4 regions of the Dactylosporangium sp. CA-233914 genome follow, and region 2 is predicted to be linked to each of the others. Evidence: riboswitches for the same ligand, from Rfam matches in the RefSeq annotation. Region 2 holds a riboswitch; each other region holds the start of a gene.

What was found. Region 2 has a riboswitch for cobalamin ahead of ACQPY0_RS36225 (ribonucleoside-diphosphate reductase subunit alpha). Riboswitches for the same ligand answer to the same signal wherever they lie in the genome.
Region 1: it holds a riboswitch for cobalamin, as region 2 does, so the genes downstream of both, ACQPY0_RS42645 (ABC transporter substrate-binding protein) here and ACQPY0_RS36225 (ribonucleoside-diphosphate reductase subunit alpha) in region 2, are expected to answer to the same signal.
Region 3: it holds a riboswitch for cobalamin, as region 2 does, so the genes downstream of both, cobN (cobaltochelatase subunit CobN) here and ACQPY0_RS36225 (ribonucleoside-diphosphate reductase subunit alpha) in region 2, are expected to answer to the same signal.
Region 4: it holds a riboswitch for cobalamin, as region 2 does, so the genes downstream of both, ACQPY0_RS38180 (alpha/beta hydrolase) here and ACQPY0_RS36225 (ribonucleoside-diphosphate reductase subunit alpha) in region 2, are expected to answer to the same signal.

The regions. Positions count from the first base shown of each region.
Region 1 is NZ_CP192030.1:9,615,320-9,618,248, reverse strand. It holds gene ACQPY0_RS42650 (family 78 glycoside hydrolase catalytic domain) at 1-1,126, shown strand, start outside; cobalamin riboswitch at 1,879-2,051, shown strand; gene ACQPY0_RS42645 (ABC transporter substrate-binding protein) at 2,083-2,929, shown strand, end outside.
Region 2 is NZ_CP192030.1:8,134,984-8,137,912, reverse strand. It holds gene ACQPY0_RS36230 (hypothetical protein) at 1-386, shown strand, start outside; cobalamin riboswitch at 606-830, shown strand; gene ACQPY0_RS36225 (ribonucleoside-diphosphate reductase subunit alpha) at 959-2,929, shown strand, end outside.
Region 3 is NZ_CP192030.1:3,045,437-3,048,365, forward strand. It holds gene ACQPY0_RS14130 (precorrin-3B synthase) at 1-1,052, opposite strand, end outside; cobalamin riboswitch at 1,089-1,300, shown strand; gene cobN (cobaltochelatase subunit CobN) at 1,339-2,929, shown strand, end outside.
Region 4 is NZ_CP192030.1:8,550,284-8,553,212, reverse strand. It holds gene ACQPY0_RS38185 (SMI1/KNR4 family protein) at 1-213, shown strand, start outside; gene ACQPY0_RS38180 (alpha/beta hydrolase) at 353-1,393, opposite strand; cobalamin riboswitch at 1,583-1,744, opposite strand; cobalamin riboswitch at 1,834-1,982, shown strand; gene ACQPY0_RS38175 (peptidase) at 2,071-2,929, shown strand, end outside.

The sequences.
Region 1 (2,929 bases), 1.5 Mb from region 2:
CTTCGGCACGCGCTTCCTGGTGGACGCCCTCGCCCGGATCGGCCGCGTCGACGTGGCGACGACCGTGCTGGGGCAGACGTCGTACCCCGGGTTCGGCTACGAGATCAGCCGCGGCGCGACGACGCCGTGGGAGCAGTGGACGTACGCCTCCAACATGGAGACGCACGACCACGCCATGTTCGCCGGGATCAACGCCTCGCTCTACACCGAGGTCGCCGGCATCCGGCCGACCGGGCCCGGGTACGCCACGCTCGTCGTCGACCCGAAGGTACCGGCCGGGCTGCAGCGCGCCGCCGCATCGATCGACACCGTTCGGGGCACCGTCGCCAGCTCCTGGACGGTCTCCGGAAAGCAACTCGCGCTCGACGTCACCGTCCCGGTCGGGGCGACGGCGACGGTGCACGTGCCGAACTTCGGGCGCGGCGACGCTACGGTGAGCCCGTCGGCCGGCGCGACCCAGGTGTCGGCCGGCGGGACGGAGACCGTGTACGCGATCGGCTCCGGCAGCTGGCACTTCACCGGTTCCGTGGCCCCGCCGGGGACCTCGGCGTTGCCGGGCGCGTGGCCGCGGTGCGCCGCGGAGACTGGCACGTGCGCGTTCGCCGGTTCGCAGGCGGTGGCGTACGGCGCCGCCGGCCGGTTCGGCTACGCGACGCTCTCGAACGGCACCGCGTGCGGCAACGGCGTGTTCGGCGACCCGGCACCGAACGTCCCCAAGACCTGCTATGTCACCGCTGCGCCGCCGGCCACGGACACGTGGACGCAGTGTGCGACCGAGACCGGCACGTGCGCGTTCGCCGGTGCCGCCACGGTGGCGTACGGCGCGGCGGGCCAGTTCCGCTACGCGACGCTGACCGGCGGGACGGCGTGCACCAACGCGGTGTTCGGCGATCCGGTCTCCGGCACGGCGAAGGCCTGCTACCTCACCGCCCCGCCGCCGGGGACGACGACGTGGACGCCATGCGCCGACGAGACGAAGACGTGCGTGTTCACCGGCACCCGCCAGGTCGCGTTCGGCGCGGCCGGCCGGTACGCGTACCGCCGCGTCACCGACGGCACGCCGTGCACGAACACGGTCTTCGGCGACCCGGCTCCCGGCACCGCGAAGGCCTGCTACGTCCAGTGATCGCGGCGGCCCGAGCGCACCCGGGACCCGCACGGGTCACCGGTGACGTGCGCTCGGGCCGTCGCGACGGTCGATCATCTGGTAGCTCCTGCCGACGCACTGATTCGGCCGATGAGCGGATGCGGGCGGAAGGCCCGAATCGTTCAGAGGGGTTGCGTGGAAGGCTACAGAAGTCTGTGGCCGGCCTCGGTGATGTGAGCCGCTAGCACGGTGTGCGCCCCGTCGGCGGACCAAACCTCAGCGCGTGTGCTTTCTCGCGCGAGGTCCTCCCCGGTCAACGGGACACCTTGGTCCCACTGTGCCGGCCAGCTATGGAAACGGCGCACTTCGACCAACCCTCGCGCTGCCAGCGAGATCAGACCTGGCGCGAGGATGTCTGCGAGTTCCTGCAGTGTTGTCGCCTCGTGCCAGCGAAGCTCCCAGAGTGGCAGCGGCGAGTCCTCCAAGGGGTCCAGGACCAACACCTCGGAGTGGTCCAGCCATTCGTCGGCCAATTCTCCCCCTTCAGATGGATCGCTGCGGGAAGCATCCCACCTCGATGGCTCCCCGGCTCATGCGGCAGGACTGAACGCGGCCAAGCCGAAACAGGCGGCACGTCAGCGAGAGCACCAGTCCAGGATCGGCGGAACGCTGCGGGCGGTGCCGGATTCCGCCAGGTTTCGTACGGCATCGAACGAGTGGAGCGGGGTGAATCGGTACGGTTCCTGATCGTGACGTGGCGCAGGCCATGGTGACGGGGCCGCATGGATTGGTTAGGGTGGCCTGGCCGTGGTGTTCGGGAAGCCGGTGTGAGACCGGTGCGGCCCTCGCCACTGTGATCGGGATGCTGGAGGCCACCGCAAGGTCACTGGGCGTATGCCTGGGAAGGCCGGCCGCCGGCGCACCACCCGTCAGCCAGGAGACCGGCCACGGCACCTGCCCGACCCGTCCACGAGGTGCTGGAAGGTGGTCCCGCTGTGCGGTTCCCCGTGTCCTGGCGCGTTGCCGCGCCGCTGTCCGTTCTGCTCGCCCTGCTCGGCGGCTGTGCCGCGTCCGGTGACGACAAACCGGCCACCACGCCGTCCGTCACGGACGGGCCGGTCACGCTCACCAACTGTGGCACACCGGTCACGATCGCGAAGCCCCCGGCGCGGGCGGTGACGATGAACCAGCCCGCCACCGAGATCATGCTGGCGCTCGGCCTGCAGGACCGGATGATCGGCACCGCCTACCTCGACGACCGGGTCCTGCCCGAGTACGCCGCCGCATACGCGAAGGTGCCGGTGCTGGCCGAGGAGTACCCGTCGAAGGAGAAGCTGCTCGAGACGGAGCCGGACTTCGTCTACGCCTCCTTCGCCGGCGCGTTCGGCGACGAGGGGGTCGGCGACCGCGCCGAGTGGCAGAAGCTGGGCGTGGGCACGTATGTCTCCACCGCCGGCTGTCCGAAAGGCGTGCGACCGGCGAAGCTGACGATGGATGACGTGTTCGCCGAGATCCGTGACATCGCCGCGGTCTTCGGCGTGCGGGAGCGGGCCGAGGCGCTGATCGCCGACCAGCGGGCGCGTATCGCGAAGGCAGCGAGCGCCAAAGGCGGGAAGGTGCTGTGGTGGGACGACGGCAGCGACGCGCCCAGCGTCGGCGCCTGCTGCGGCAGCCCCGCCATGATCATGTCCGCGGCCGGGGTCACCAACGTCTTCGCCGATCTTGACGGCAGCTGGGCCGACACCAGCTGGGAGACCGTCGTCGAGCGCAACCCGGACGTCATCGTGCTCATCGACGCGAGCTGGAACAGGGCCGCTGACAAGCGAGCGTTCCTCGAGAAGA
Region 2 (2,929 bases):
CCGCCGCGGCGGCGGTGAGCGCGGTGGCGCTCGTCGCCACGACCGGGCCTTCGCTCGCGGCGCCGATGGGCAAGGGCCGGATCATGCTCTGCTCGCAGGGCACCTACGGCTCGCTGCTGGCGATGCACTGGCCCGACCCGCCGGGGCCGGCGGTCGGCGGCATCGCCTACACCTTCATCGTTCCGCGGGACTCGTGCATGGCGTGGAACATCCTGAAGGGAGTGGAGTCCATCGAGGTGCGGGGCCAGTGGAACACCTCGGTCAACCAGTTCACGCTCGGCTGGCTCCTCGTCACTGCGAACACCAACCCGGGCGTGAAGGTGTACACGGGAGGCTCGACGGCCGACCACGCCAAGACCGCCTACTTCAGGTGGACGCAGGCCTGACCCTTCCCGGATGAGGCTCGCCCGGCGCGGCAACCGTCCGATGAGGACAGTCGCCGCGCCGGGCGAGCGCGTCACCGGCGGCCAGGACCTCCTCCCGGGCCCGGACGATGGCGATCAGCTGCGGGAGCGGTGACGCCCACGCCCGCCGGCGGTCGGGTTGTGGCTATTGCGACACGCGCCACGACATGTGGTGTGTGACAAACCGGGTGGCGGCTAGATATGGTATCTATCGCAGCTGGTTCGATCGTCCGTCCGCGTCGGTGGGTGGCCGGTCGAGGCAAGAGGGAACCCGGTGGAAGTCCGGGACTGCCCCGCAGCGGTGAGTGGGAACGAAAGCCGTCAACGAAGCACTGGGTCGCGAGGCCTGGGAAGCGACGGCCGGTAGGCGACCGGTGTCCGGTCATGCCCGCGAGTCCGAAGACCTGCCAGCGCACCGCGGGCCAACCGGGCCCGCGGTGGTTGGAGGCCGCGCGGGACGGCCGACGCCAACGCCAGATGACGGCGCCTGCCTTCGTCCGGCGGCGTCGTCCCCTGCGCGCCCGACGTTGATCGATGGGTGACGAGGGGAACACATGACGGTCACGCAGGACACGGCCGTGCCCGGTCAGGCGGCGCCGGAGCAGCGGCGCCACGCGATGCGGGTTCGCAAGCGCAACGGCGACCTGGAGCCGGTCGACGTCAACAAGATCGTCAGGGCGGTCGAGCGCCGGGTCGGCGATCTTGATGAGATCGACCCGCTGCGGGTGGCCACGAAGACGATCAGCGGGCTGTACGACGGGGCGAGCACCGCCGAGCTGGACAAGCTGTCGATCCAGACGGCGGCGGAGCTGATCGGGGAGGAGCCGCAGTACTCGAGACTCGCCGCCCGGCTGCTGGCCGCGTTCGTCGACAAGGAGGTCCGCGGGCAGGGCGTGGCGAGCTTCAGCCAGTCCATCGCCTACGCGCACGCCCAGGGGCTCATCGGCGACGAGACCGCCCGGTTCGTGGCCGGCAACGCCCGCAAGCTCGACGACGCCGTCGACACCGACGGGGACCTGCGCTTCGAGTACTTCGGGCTGCGCACCGTCGCCGACCGGTACCTGCTGCGCCACCCCGAGACCCGGTTGGTCGTCGAGACGCCGCAGTACTGGCTGCTGCGCGTCGCCTGCGGCCTGTCGCAGACGCCGGCGGAGGCGATCGGGTTCTACCGGCTGATGTCCTCCCTGGCGTATCTGCCCAGCTCGCCGACGTTGTTCAACTCCGGCACCCGGCACACCCAGATGTCCTCGTGCTTCCTGGTCGACTCGCCGCGCGACGAGCTGGACTCGATCTACGAGCGCTACCACCAGGTCGCGAAGCTGTCGAAGTTCTCCGGCGGGATCGGCATCTCGTGGTCGCGCGTGCGTGGGCGGGGCGCGCTGATCCGTGGTACCAACGGGAAGTCGAACGGTATCGTGCCCTTCCTCAAGACGCTGGACGCCGGCGTCGCCGCGGTGAACCAGGGCGGCCGGCGCAAGGGCGCGGCCTGCGTCTACCTGGAGCCGTGGCACCCGGACGTCGAGGAGTTCCTCGAGCTGCGGGACAACACCGGCGAGGAGGCCCGCCGCACCCACAACCTCAACCTCGCCAACTGGATCCCGGACGAGTTCATGCGCCGCGTCGAGGCGGACGAGGAGTGGTCGCTCATCGACCCGTCCGATGCCCCGGACCTGCCGGACCTGTTCGGCGCGGAGTTCGATCAGGCCTACCGGGACGCGGAGCGGCGGGCCGTGCGGACGGTCAAGGCCCGCGAGCTGTACGGGCGGATGATGCGGACCCTAGCGCAGACCGGCAACGGCTGGATGACGTTCAAGGACCGCTCGAACGCGCTGTCCAACCAGACCGGCCGGCGCGGCAACACCATCCACCTGTCGAACCTGTGCACCGAGATCCTCGAGGTCAACAGCGACGGCGAAACCGCCGTGTGCAACCTCGGCTCGATCAACCTCGGCGCCCACGTCACGGCCGACGGTGTCGACTGGGAGAAGCTGCGCGACACGGTGCGCACCGCGGTCGTGTTCCTGGACCGGGTCATCGACGTCAACTACTACCCGTCGGCGCAGGCGGCCGCCTCCAACCCGCGCTGGCGCCCGGTCGGCCTCGGGCTGATGGGCCTGCAGGACGCGTTCTTCACGCTGCGGCTGTCGTTCGACTCGCCGGAAGCGCGGGAGTTGTCCACCCGCGTGCAGGAGGAGATCCTGCTCACCGCCCTGGAGACCGCCGCGGGCCTGGCCGAGTGGTTCGGGCCGCACCCGGCGTTTGCCCAGACGCGTGCCGCCGCCGGCGTGCTGCATCCCGACCTCTGGGGCGCCCAGCCGACCCAGACCGAGCGGTGGACGGCGGTGCGGGCCCGGATCGCGGCGATCGGGCTGCGCAACTCGCTGCTGGTCGCGATAGCGCCGACGGCCACGATCGCGTCGATCGCGGGCTGCTACGAGTGCATCGAGCCGCAGGTGTCGAATCTGTTCAAGCGCGAGACCATGTCGGGGGAGTTCCTGCAGATCAATTCGTACCTCGTGCGCGAG
Region 3 (2,929 bases), 5.1 Mb from region 2:
CCCGAAATCGTCGCGACCATCTCCAGGTGCCTTTCCTTCGGTGCGCCGCAGCGCCGCTCACAGCCGACCCAGTGCACCGGCCGGCCCTCCGGTGACGATGTGCCGGCGGCCACGGCGGCCCGGGCGTCCGCGCGGACGTCGGCGAGCGACTTGGCGCAGCCGGGCCGCCCGGCGCAGGCCGTCACCCCGGCCCACGGCGAGGCGGGGTCGGCGACGAGCCCGGCCCGCTCAGCCTCGGCCATCGCGGCCGCCGGGACGACGACGGTCCGCCACGGCGTGACGATGATCTCGTCCGCCGCGGCCGCCAGCGCCGCCGACTGGTCCGCCGTGAGCAGCCCGAGCGGCACGACGAGGACCGCGGCGCGGCCGTGGACCCCGGGCGCGGGCGCCGCGGCCCGGTTGATCGGGACATCCGCGAGCGCGGTGCCGAGGCGGGCCGCGACCCGGGCCGGCCCGTCGGTGAGCTCGGCCAGCCGCCACGCGCGCGAGTCCTGCGCGGCCCGCTCGGCCAGGAACGCCTCGGCGGCGCGGACGAGCAACTCGGGGCCGCCGCGGGCCTGGGCCGGTACACCTGCCAGAACCAAACGGGAACCGTGCAGCCCCACGTCGCCGAGCAGCGGCGTCACGTCCCCGCGACCGTCGTCGACGGTGGCCAGGAACCGGCCCGGCAGCGCCGCGAGGGCGGGTGTGGCGCACAGCATCGCGTCGAACTCGCGCACGAGCGGGCGGACGGCCGTGCTCAGCGGGCTGGCCACGATGTTGCGGACCCGCTCGTGGGTCGCCGACGGCAGCAGGCCGGCGTCGCTCAGCCGGGCCGCCAGCTCGTGCTCTGCACCCGGCGGAAGTGCCCTGACCTGCACGTTTCCCCGTGAGGTGAGCTCCAGTGCGGGGTCGGCGAGCTCCGCGGCGGCCGCCCGCAGGACGCCGAGTTGCGCGCCGGTGATCCGCCCGCCGGGCAGCCGCACGCGCGCCAGCCCGCCGTCCGCGGCCGCGTGGACCTGCACGGCACCGGGGCACCGGTCGGGGGCGTCGCGTCCGCTGGGAGCCTGCACGGGCGGATACTACCTGCGCCTGCGGGCCTCGGCACGTGCGCTTGACTCCGTGCGGGCTCGTCGAGGAGAGTTGTGACGCTGTACCACGGCGACGTGTGGAGGAACCCGGTGCGAATCCGGGACGGTCCCGCCACTGTGACCGGGGAGCGAGCCTCCAGCACCACACGGCCACCGGGCCCCGCCCGGGAAGGCCCGGGGGCGAGCGCCGATCCGGGAGCCAGGAGACTCTCCGTCGCCGGACCCATCCCACCGGCTTGGGGCGCGGACCCCGAGGGAGGACCCCGGCGTGATCCTGCTGCTGTCGACTTCCGACACCGACCTGCTCAGCGCCCGGGCCAGCGGCGCCGAATACCGGCTCGCCAACCCGGCGCGCACGCCCGTGGCGGACCTGACCGGGCTCGCCGACGGCGCGGAGCTGATCGTGGTGCGCTTCCTCGGGGCGTACCGCGAGTGGCAGGAGGGCTTCGACACGCTCCTGGTGACGGGCCTTCCGGTGGTGGTCCTCGGCGGTGAGCAGGCGCCCGACGCCGAGCTGATGAGCCACTCCACGGTCCCGGCCGGCCTCGCCGCGCAGGCCCACACGTATCTCGCCTTCGGCGGCCCGGCCAACCTCACCGAGCTGCACCGCTTCCTGACCGACACGATCCTGCTCACCGGCCACGGCTTCGCCGCCCCGGTCGAGACCCCCGCCTGGGGCGTCCTGGAGCGCGCGAGCGCCGCGACCGGCGGGCCGACCGTGGCCGTCATCTACTACCGGGCGCACCACGTCTCCGGCAACACCGCGTTCGTCGAAGGCCTGTGCACGGCGATCGAGGCCGAGGGCGCCACCGCGCTGCCGGTCTTCGCCGCCTCGCTGCGCACCGCGCCGCCGGAGCTGCTCGACACCCTGCGCCGGGCCGACGCGCTGGTCGTGACCGTGCTCGCGGCCGGTGGCACCCGCCCCGCCGACGCGCAGGCCGGCGGCGAGGACGAGGCCTGGGACGTGGGCGCGCTCGCGGCGCTGGACGTGCCGATCCTGCAGGGGCTGTGCCTGACCAGCAGCCGCGACACCTGGGATGAGAACGACGACGGGCTCTCGCCGCTGGACACCGCCACGCAGGTCGCCATCCCAGAGTTCGACGGGCGGATCATCACGGTCCCGTTCTCGTTCAAGGAGATCGACGAGGACGGCCTCACCGTGTACGTCGCCGACCCGGAGCGGGCCGGGCGCGTCGCCGGGATCGCGGTGGCGCACGCCCGGCTGCGCGGCCTGGCGAACGCGGACAAGCGGGTCGTGGTGATGCTCAGCGCGTACCCGACGAAGCACTCCCGCATCGGCAACGCCGTCGGCCTCGACACGCCGGCGAGCGTGGTGCGGCTGCTGGCGGCGCTGGCCGAGGCCGGGTACGACCTCGGGGAGGGCTTCCCGTCCGACGGCGACGCGCTCATCCACGAGCTCATCGCGGCCGGTGGCCAGGACGTCAACTGGCTCACCGAGGAGCAGCTGCGGGGCAACCCGGTGCGGATCTCCGCCGATCGCTACCGGGCGTGGTTCGCCACCCTTCCCGCAGATCTCCGCGCGGGGATGGAGCAGCACTGGGGACCGGCGCCCGGTGAGCTGTTCGTCGATCCGTCGGACGGCGCGATCGTGCTCGCGGCGCTGCGGCGGGGCAACGTCGTGGTGATGGTGCAGCCGCCGCGCGGGTTCGGCGAGAACCCGGTCGCCATCTACCACGATCCCGACCTGCCTCCTTCGCACCATTACCTGGCGGCGTACCGGTGGCTGGCGGACTCGTCCGATGCTGGATTTGGAGCTCACGCGGTCGTCCACGTCGGCAAGCACGGCAATCTCGAGTGGCTGCCCGGCAAGACCGTCGGGATGTCCGCGGGATGCGGGG
Region 4 (2,929 bases), 420 kb from region 2:
TGGTGCGGGGCACACCATGTCGTGGACCACGGTCCCGACACGCCCGGCCGCGTCCTGTACTGGGATCACGAGACCGGCGAAGAACTGCTCGGCCCCTACCATCCGAGCCTGACGGCGTTCGTTGCCGAGTTGCTCGACGCGTTGCGGCACGGCACACCGATCGGCGACCTGCGCCCGATCGTCACCGCCGACGGCGAGTTGGACTGGGACTGACGCCGGCATTCGGTTCTCGTCCCACAGAACCTCGAGCGACTCGCCCGCCTCGATCGCCCGTTCATACATCACTTGAAGTAATCGCTACCCACAGACAGTCCTTCCCGGGACCAGCATCCGATCTGCAGCACCGAGACTGCTATGCGCGCAGCAGGTTTGCACGCAGGAACTCGTCAGTGAGGCGCTCGGTCTCGGGGCCGTTCTCGGGCAGCGCCGCGCCGTGGCACTGGGGCAGCCGACGCACGGTCACCGTGACGCCGTCGTCGGCCAGGCGGCGAGCGTAGGCCATGCCCTCGTCCCGCAGGACGTCGTAGTCGCCGAGTACGACCAGGGCCGGGGGAAGGCCGCGGAGGTCACGCGCGTGCATGGGAGACGCGTACGGTTCGTACGCGTCGGCCGGTGAGGCCAGGTACATATCCCACATCTCGATGGCGTTCTGGCGAGTCATGACGTATCCCTCAGCGAAGAGGCGCAGGGACTCGCTGTCGCAGCTGCTGTCGGTGACCGGAATATTGAGCACCTGTCCACGCAGTGGCGTCTCGCCCCGGTCTCGGCTCATCAGCGCGACCGCCGCCGCCAGGTTACCGCCGGCGCTGCCGCCGCCGACCGCGATCCGGTTCGCGTCGACGCCGAGCTCCCCAGCTTGGGCGGCGACCCAGGTCAGAGCTGCGTAGCAGTCCTCGACCGGGATCGGAAATTTGTGATCCGGTGACATCCGATAGTCGACGTCGACGACGACGACCCCGAGTTCACGAGCGCGCTCGGCGTGCACAGCGCCGCCGGCTCGCAGCACCTTGACCCCGCCATTGACCCAGAAGCCGCCACCGTGGAAGTGCAGATAGGCCGGCACATCGGTCGCGCCGTCCGGGCGGTACACGATCGCCGCGATCGACCTGGCCGAACACTGCGCGCAGCCCGACCAACCGCACGAACCGGTGACCGGGATGCGTACCTCCGACACGTCGACGCCCTCGAACATCGGAGGGGTGGTCCCGAACACGCCCAGGTCAAACAGCCGCGTGTGCTGGATCTCCCGCAGCCGAGCGATCTCGGCGAACCACAGGTCACGGGCGACCGGGTCGGCCGGGGGCTGCCGCTCGGCGGGAGCCCGGCCATCATCCAGCAGCGGCGTGACCTGTTCGATGATCTCGCGAAGTCGGGGTTGGGTCACCAGGTCCATGCGCCGGGACGATACGGTGCGCCCTGCTCGCCGTACAGCGAATCGGACCGCCCTGCGGAACGTCACGAAAGCTCGACCGGCAGGGGTGTGCACGTCGACGCCAACCAGCACGCCACTGTGGGGATCGCGTCTCACCCTCGTCGCCCGTTGACCAACACCTCGGGCGCGCAGGGGCCGACGCCACCAGGCCGCGACATCAGGCCGCCGGCCGGTGCCGGTATGGTCCAGTGCTTCGTTGACGGCTTTCGTTCCCACTCACCGCTGCGGGGCAGTCCCGGACTTCCACCGGGTTCCCTCTTGCTACGCCCACCCCTGGCAAGGGTGAGCGAACCAGGCGCGGCAACACCGCATATGAGAGTCATCGAGAAGGCGAAACACCAGATGTCGTATCGGCATGTCGCGAACGCCACAACCTGCCGCCGGGGATTGACGCCGCCGCGACCTATCGACAGACTGACGGTCACAACTGCATAGCCGTGCGTTGATGGGGGAAGTCCGGTTGAAGTCCGGCGCTGGCCCGCAACGGTAGACGACGAACACCGACGTGTTGGTCGTGAGCCCGAATACCCGTCTTCGCGCGTGGTTTCTGCACCTCCCTACCCGTCGTGGCCCACGGGTCGGAGCCACCGGGCGTGCCCGGTTTCTCTCGACTGCCAGGGCCGGAGAGGCACCGCCCGATGGCTGTCCGCCGGCACCGCGCACGCACCCTGATCACCGGGGTGCTCGCCGCGCTCGCCCTGTCCACCGTCCTGCTCAGCGTCGAGGCCGGCCCGGCCGCGGCGACCGCCCCGCCCACGGTCAACCGGCCCGACGCCGCCGCCGGGTGGCTGGCCCGCCAACTCGTCGACGGCGAACGGTTCGAGGTCGTCTTCGACGGCGTCGCCTACCCCGACCAGGGCCTGACGATCGACGGGATCTTCGCGTTCGCCGCGGCGAAGGTCGCCGACACCAACGCCGCCAAGGCCACCGCCTGGCTCGCCCGCCCGGAGATCCTGACCGGGTACATCGGCGACGGCACCGAGGCGTACGCCGGGGCCACCGCCAAGCTCGCCCTCGCCGTACAGGTCCGCGGCGGCAACCCGGCCGCGTTCGGCGGCGTCGACCTCATCGCCCGGCTCCGCGGCCTGCAGAGCGCGTCGGGCCGGTTCTCCGACCGCTCAGCGTTCGGCGACTACAGCAACCAGTTCACCCAGGCCCTCGCCCTGATCACCCTCAGCCGCACAGCTGGCGGGGCGCCCGCGTCGGGCGCGGCGTACCTGGCCGGCGCGCGCTGCGCCGACGGCGGGTACCCGCTCTATTTCGGCCAGCCGGCCTGCGTCAGCGACGTCGACGCCACCGCCCTCGCCGTGCAGGCCCTGCTCGCCGCACATCGGCCCAGCGACGCTGCGCCTGCGATCGCCTGGCTGATCTCGGTCCAGCACGCCGACGGCTCGTTCGCCGACGGCTCCGGCACCGTGAACGCCAACAGCACCGGCCTGGCCGCGCAGGCCCTCGCCGCGGCCGGCCGCCCCCTGGTGTGGCTGAAGGCCCGCAGCT